2 regions of the Bacillus sp. C28GYM-DRY-1 genome follow, and region 1 is predicted to be linked to the other one. Evidence: a T-box and tRNA genes for the amino acid it is inferred to sense, from the RefSeq annotation. Region 1 holds a T-box; the other holds one or more tRNA genes.
The links. The T-box of region 1 lies ahead of ileS (isoleucine--tRNA ligase). A T-box ahead of a tRNA ligase gene usually reads a tRNA of that ligase, here a tRNA-Ile.
Positions count from the first base shown of each region.

Region 2: it has a tRNA-Ile gene. The T-box ahead of ileS (isoleucine--tRNA ligase) is inferred to sense a tRNA for this amino acid. The anticodon was not compared.

Region 1 is NZ_JAUMKF010000001.1:71,529-74,896, forward strand. Features, by position in the region: gene Q3W56_RS00360 (YggT family protein) at 1-235, shown strand, start outside; gene Q3W56_RS00365 (YlmH family RNA-binding protein) at 296-1,069, shown strand; gene divIVA (septum site-determining protein DivIVA) at 1,163-1,657, shown strand; T-box leader at 1,720-1,946, shown strand; gene ileS (isoleucine--tRNA ligase) at 2,000-3,368, shown strand, end outside.
Region 2 is NZ_JAUMKF010000009.1:155,100-158,467, reverse strand. Features, by position in the region: partial or broken rRNA gene Q3W56_RS11120 (23S ribosomal RNA) at 1-59, shown strand, start outside; rRNA gene rrf (5S ribosomal RNA) at 194-309, shown strand; tRNA gene Q3W56_RS11110 (tRNA-Val) at 332-407, shown strand; tRNA gene Q3W56_RS11105 (tRNA-Thr) at 440-515, shown strand; tRNA gene Q3W56_RS11100 (tRNA-Lys) at 553-628, shown strand; tRNA gene Q3W56_RS11095 (tRNA-Leu) at 639-725, shown strand; tRNA gene Q3W56_RS11090 (tRNA-Gly) at 731-805, shown strand; tRNA gene Q3W56_RS11085 (tRNA-Leu) at 820-905, shown strand; tRNA gene Q3W56_RS11080 (tRNA-Arg) at 915-991, shown strand; tRNA gene Q3W56_RS11075 (tRNA-Pro) at 1,018-1,094, shown strand; tRNA gene Q3W56_RS11070 (tRNA-Ala) at 1,100-1,172, shown strand; tRNA gene Q3W56_RS11065 (tRNA-Met) at 1,197-1,273, shown strand; tRNA gene Q3W56_RS11060 (tRNA-Ile) at 1,276-1,352, shown strand; tRNA gene Q3W56_RS11055 (tRNA-Ser) at 1,359-1,451, shown strand; tRNA gene Q3W56_RS11050 (tRNA-Met) at 1,469-1,545, shown strand; tRNA gene Q3W56_RS11045 (tRNA-Asp) at 1,610-1,686, shown strand; tRNA gene Q3W56_RS11040 (tRNA-Phe) at 1,699-1,774, shown strand; tRNA gene Q3W56_RS11035 (tRNA-His) at 1,794-1,869, shown strand; tRNA gene Q3W56_RS11030 (tRNA-Gly) at 1,879-1,952, shown strand; tRNA gene Q3W56_RS11025 (tRNA-Ile) at 1,968-2,044, shown strand; tRNA gene Q3W56_RS11020 (tRNA-Asn) at 2,055-2,129, shown strand; tRNA gene Q3W56_RS11015 (tRNA-Ser) at 2,133-2,223, shown strand; tRNA gene Q3W56_RS11010 (tRNA-Glu) at 2,254-2,325, shown strand; partial or broken gene Q3W56_RS11005 (glycogen/starch/alpha-glucan phosphorylase) at 2,574-3,167, shown strand; gene Q3W56_RS11000 (TspO/MBR family protein) at 3,184-3,368, opposite strand, start outside.

The DNA.
Region 1 (3,368 bases):
AATTACAATATACTCATTTGCCCTGATCATATATATTTTTATGTCATGGGTGCCGAGTACAAGGGAAACGGCAGTCGGGCGGTTTTTAGCTTCGATTTGTGAACCATATCTCGAACCATTTAGAAAAATCATCCCACCGATCGCCATGCTGGATATTTCACCGATCGTAGCTATACTTGTGCTGCGGTTTGCGACAACCGGCTTGTGGGGGCTTTATCGCATGATTGCGTTTTAATGTGACAGTTTGATAGGGGCTTGGCAGCAGCCAAGCCTCTTTACATAGAAGGGAAAGACGATGAGCGATATATATCAGCACTTCAGAAAAGACGAGCGGGCCTTTATTGATCAGGCGCTCGAATGGAAAAGTATTGTCCAGGAGCAGTACAGGATGAAGCTGACTGACTTTTTAGATCCCCGAGAGCAGGTCATCCTCTCTGCTGTTACCGGACAGGCAGACGTCGGGCTTGCTTTTTCCGGCGGCTATGACAGAGCGGAACGAAAACGGGCGATTCTGTATCCAGAGTACATCACTCCGGAAGAATCGGATTTTGAACTGCAGGCGTTTAACGTCCGTTATGCTGAAAAGTTTGTCTCTGTAGATCACCGTTCTCTGCTTGGTGCATTAATGGGCATAGGCTTAAAGCGTCAAAAGTTTGGTGACATCGTGTTTTCTGAGACATCAGTGCAATTGATTGTCTCAGCCGATACCGCTGATTTTGTGGCTGCACAGCTGACCCAAGCAGGCAAAGCGGCAGTCAGCCTAGAGAAAATCGACTTATCAGACCTTAACATTCCAGCAGTTGATGTCGAAATAAGAGATGACACGGTTTCTTCATTAAGGCTTGACGCCGTCTGTGCCTCTATGAGCAGACAATCCCGCCAGAAATCACAGGCGCTTGTGAAAAACGGCCTTGTGAAAGTGAACTGGAAGGTGGTTGAAGATCCTTCATACATGGTGGCAGAAGGGGACATGCTGTCTATCAGGGGCTTTGGCCGATGCAGTTTAACAAAAATCGAAGGAAAAACCAAAAAAGACAAGTGGAGAGTCACGTTTGAACGACAAAAATAGTCAGTTTTTCAGTTTTTTTCTCCATCTGTGCGAAATTTGTTTTATAATGTGAACTAGATAACCGTACTGAAATGTAAAAATGGAGGTGGCATCATGCCATTAACGCCAAATGATATTCACAACAAGACCTTTACAAAAAGTTTTCGCGGATATGATGAAGATGAAGTAAATGAATTCTTGGCACAAGTCAGAAAAGATTACGAAATTGTTCTCCGTAAGAAAACTGAGCTTGAAGCGAAAGTCAATGAACTTGATGAGAGAATCGGACACTTTGCCAATATTGAAGAAACACTGAATAAATCGATTTTAGTTGCTCAAGAAGCGGCTGAAGACGTAAAACGCAATTCTCAAAAAGAAGCAAAGCTGATCGTACGCGAAGCGGAGAAAAATGCTGATCGCATTATCAACGAATCTTTATCAAAATCAAGAAAAATTGCCATGGAAATTGAAGAGCTGAAAAAACAGTCTAAAGTTTTCAGAACACGTTTCCAAATGCTGATTGAAGCTCAGCTCGATCTTCTGAAAAATGACGATTGGGATCATCTTCTTGAGTATGAAGTCGACGCAGTATTTGAGGAAAAGGAATAAATTTTTTGATTACCTTGACATTTTCTTAGCTTGTCGAATATAATACGTTCATAAATTCAGATGAAAAAACGGTTGAAAGGGACAGTCATGTTTCCTTCAGGCCTTTATAGCGACCCGGAGATGGTGAGAGTCCGGGAAGGCCGGAATCATGTAGATCAGCCCTTAAGTTTCCTTTCTGAACTCACAGTAGGTTAGGACGTTCATCACGTTACGATGCTCGAGAGGAAAAGGCGTATGCTTGCTTTTTCTAAAAGGGTGGTACCGCGAGATAAGCTTTCTCGTCCCTTATGGGATGAGAGGGCTTTTTTTATTTTCTGAAAAAGTTGCAGTGGAGGAATGAAAATGGATTTTAAAGAAACGCTCTTAATGCCAAAAACAGATTTCCCGATGCGTGGAAATTTGCCAAACCGTGAGCCTGACATTCAAAAGAAATGGGAGGAAGAGGATATCTACCGCCTTGTACAGGAACGGACGAAAGACCGCCCGAAATTTGTTTTACACGACGGACCTCCGTATGCAAACGGCGATATCCATATGGGACACGCGCTTAACAAGATTTTGAAGGATTTTATTGTGCGCTACAAATCAATGAGCGGCTATAACGCGCCGTATGTACCGGGCTGGGATACACACGGATTGCCGATTGAGACGGCTCTCACAAAAAACAAAAAAGTCAACCGCAAAGAAATGTCAGTAGCGGAGTTCCGCAAACTGTGCGAAGAATACGCTTGGAAGCAAATCGAGGGACAGCGTGAGCAGTTTAAACGCCTTGGTGTCCGCGGTGATTGGGAAAACCCATATGTGACATTAAAACCGGAATACGAAGCGCAGCAAATCCGCGTGTTTGGTGAGATGGCAAAACGAGGTTACATTTATAAAGGTCTTAAACCGGTTAACTGGTCACCTTCAAGTGAATCTGCTTTGGCTGAAGCCGAGATCGAATATCAAGACAAACGGTCAGCATCTATTTACGTTGCTTTCGGTGTGAAAGACGGAAAAGGCGTTCTTGAAAACGGTGAGCGCATCATCATTTGGACAACAACACCTTGGACAATTCCGGCGAACCTCGGAATTTCAGTGCACCCTGATCTTGAGTACAGCGTGATTGCAGTAGGTGAAGATCGCTTTGTTGTAGCAAGTGCTTTAGTCGAAAATGTTGCATCTGCATGCGGATTTGATCAATATGTAGTAACAAGAACGATCAAAGGGAAAGACCTTGAGAACATTATCGCTGAACACCCGCTATATGGCAGAGACTCTCTCGTTATGCTTGGCGAACACGTAACAACTGATGCCGGAACAGGCTGCGTTCACACAGCGCCGGGACACGGGGAAGATGACTTTATCATCGGCCAAAAATACGGTTTGGATGTGCTATGTCCAGTTGATGCAAAAGGTGTAATGACAAGCGAAGCTCCAGGCTTTGAAGGTATGTTCTATGATGATGCGAACAAAGCGATCACGCAGCAGCTTGATGAAAAAGGCGCGCTTGTGAAGCTTGAATTCATTACTCACTCTTATCCGCACGATTGGAGAACAAAAAAACCAACCATTTTCAGAGCGACAGCGCAATGGTTTGCGTCTATTAAAGATTTCAGGTCAGACCTGCTGGATGCCATTAAAGAAACCAAATGGGTTCCTGAATGGGGCGAGCAGCGTTTGCACAACATGGTTCGTGACCGCGGAGACTGGTGTATTTCCAGACAGCGTG
Region 2 (3,368 bases), on a different contig from region 1:
GGTGGAAGTGTGGCGACACATGGAGCTGACAGATACTAATCGATCGAGGACTTAACCACATTTTGAATAATGTCACACCTGTTATCTAGTTTTGAGAGAACACCTCTCTAAAAGGCGGAAAAGCAAAGAAACTCCGCTAAGGGCTCTCACATCCTGTGAGAAACGCCCAGTACCTTCATCCTGAAGGCATTTGTTTGGTGGCGATAGCGAAGAGGTCACACCCGTTCCCATGCCGAACACGGAAGTTAAGCTCTTCAGCGCCGATGGTAGTCGGGGGTTTCCCCCTGTGAGAGTAGGACGCCGCCAAGCAATTGCACGTTAGTGTAATTATGGAGGATTAGCTCAGCTGGGAGAGCATCTGCCTTACAAGCAGAGGGTCGGCGGTTCGAGCCCGTCATCCTCCACCATTTTTCATTATACATATCGGTTGTACATATATGCCGGTGTAGCTCAATTGGTAGAGCAACTGACTTGTAATCAGTAGGTTGGGGGTTCAAGTCCTCTTGCCGGCACCACTTTTATATGATATAATATTCAAGTCTCTTGTAAGAAGAGCCATTAGCTCAGTTGGTAGAGCATCTGACTTTTAATCAGAGGGTCGAAGGTTCGAGTCCTTCATGGCTCACCATTTATTTGTTGCGGATGTGGCGGAATTGGCAGACGCGCTAGAATCAGGCTCTAGTGTCTTTACAGACGTGGGGGTTCAAGTCCCTTCATCCGCACCATTTCTGCGGAAGTAGTTCAGTGGTAGAACACCACCTTGCCAAGGTGGGGGTCGCGGGTTCGAATCCCGTCTTCCGCTCCAACTATACCATCCACGCCGGGGTGGTGGAATTGGCAGACACACAGGACTTAAAATCCTGCGGTAGGTGACTACCGTGCCGGTTCAAGTCCGGCCCTCGGCATTAAGTTTTGCGCCCGTAGCTCAATTGGATAGAGCGTTTGACTACGGATCAAAAGGTTAGGGGTTCGACTCCTCTCGGGCGCGCCATTATTCTTATAGAATAGTTAGGAAATCGGGAAGTAGCTCAGCTTGGTAGAGCACATGGTTTGGGACCATGGGGTCGCAGGTTCGAATCCTGTCTTCCCGACCATTCTTGGGGCCTTAGCTCAGCTGGGAGAGCGCCTGCTTTGCACGCAGGAGGTCAGCGGTTCGATCCCGCTAGGCTCCACTTGGTTTCAATAAATATTTATTTGGCGGTGTAGCTCAGCTGGCTAGAGCGTACGGTTCATACCCGTGAGGTCGGGGGTTCGATCCCCTCCGCCGCTACCAATGGACCTTTAGCTCAGTTGGTTAGAGCAGACGGCTCATAACCGTCCGGTCGTAGGTTCGAGTCCTACAAGGTCCACCACTATATGGAGGAATACCCAAGTCTGGCTGAAGGGATCGGTCTTGAAAACCGACAGGGGTGTCAAAGCCCGCGGGGGTTCGAATCCCTCTTCCTCCGCCATATATATTCTTAATCATCGCGGGGTGGAGCAGTTCGGTAGCTCGTCGGGCTCATAACCCGAAGGTCGCAGGTTCAAATCCTGCCCCCGCAACCAAAATATGTGAATGAAACAAGGAGTGCCTGAAGGGTACAACACCAATAATTCACTTTATACATATGGTCCGGTAGTTCAGTTGGTTAGAATGCCTGCCTGTCACGCAGGAGGTCGCGGGTTCGAGTCCCGTCCGGACCGCCATTTAAATACTTAGGCTCGGTAGCTCAGTTGGTAGAGCAACGGACTGAAAATCCGTGTGTCGGCGGTTCGATTCCGTCCCGAGCCACCATTTATCAATATATATTTTGGCGGTTGTGGCGAAGTGGTTAACGCACCAGATTGTGGCTCTGGCATTCGTGGGTTCGATTCCCATCAATCGCCCCAAATAAAATTGCGGGTGTAGTTTAGTGGTAAAACCTCAGCCTTCCAAGCTGATGTCGTGGGTTCGATTCCCATCACCCGCTCCAATTCTAAACTGTCATGGGCCTGTAGCTCAGCTGGTTAGAGCGCACGCCTGATAAGCGTGAGGTCGATGGTTCGAGTCCATTCAGGCCCACCATGGCTTATATTCCACAGTAGCTCAGTGGTAGAGCTATCGGCTGTTAACCGATCGGTCGCAGGTTCGAATCCTGCCTGTGGAGCCAAATGGAGAAGTACTCAAGTGGCTGAAGAGGCGCCCCTGCTAAGGGTGTAGGTCGTGTAAGCGGCGCGAGGGTTCAAATCCCTCCTTCTCCGCCATAAGATTACAGATATAAGTTCTCAACCATCGGCCCGTTGGTCAAGCGGTTAAGACACCGCCCTTTCACGGCGGTAACACGGGTTCGAATCCCGTACGGGTCATCCAAAAACCTTGCATATCCTGCAAGGTTTTTTATTTTTTATAAATGCTGATATGGCTTAGATATCATTCTATATTCTATAAACAGGCAACAAAAATCTTCATATATTTTGTTTTTCTTCGGAAAATAAAGTTAATTGTCAATAAGTATATAAGTATAAGCGTTTTAATGAGAGGGCTTTTTTATTTCTTCGGATAAATACTATAAATGAAAACTATGATGTCAGAGGAGAACAGCATTTGATGCACAAAGCGAACGAAGCTGAATGTTCTTCATATTATGTATTTGTATAATCGGCTCAAAGAGGACTCGGGATTTTCAATCTATCCGCAAACCTTTATTTTCGGGGCAAAGGCTTCACCAAGCTGTTATTATGCCAAGAAAATCATTAAGCTGATCCATTCTGTCGCAGAAAAGGTCAACTATGATCCGGCAGTCAAACAGCTGATCAAGATCGTTTTTTTGGAAAATTACAGAGTTTCTATGGCTGAGCGGATTTTTCCGGCATCAGATGTTAGTGAACAAATTTCAACTGCAAGCAAGGAAGCGTCTGGTAAAGGAAATATGAAGTTCATGATGAACGGCGCCTTGACTATTGGCACGCATGATGGCGCAAATATTGAGATACTTGAGCAGGTGGGGCCTGATTGTATTTACACATTCGGCTTAAAGGCGGATGAAGTTCTATCGTATCAGGAAAACGGTGGCTATAGATCGAGGGAATATTATCAGCATGACCGCAGAATCAGGCAGGTAGCGGATCAACTGATCAACGGTTTCTTTGAAGGGGAAGCAGATGAATTTGAATCGATCTATGACTCGCTGCTTCCGCATTATGAAAAGCCGCTTAAGCGGCTTTTCACAGATTCATGGAATAGATTGTGAAGGATAAAAATGTCGCAAATGCACTCCATAAAACATAAGGCAAAAGAAGATAGCTTGCGGCTCTGCTGTATTTTCTCGCTATGATCATTAAAAAGAGTGCAGTGATGGCGACAAGCAGGGAGTCAATTGATGCAGCAAGCAGATTCTTTTGGGTAAATT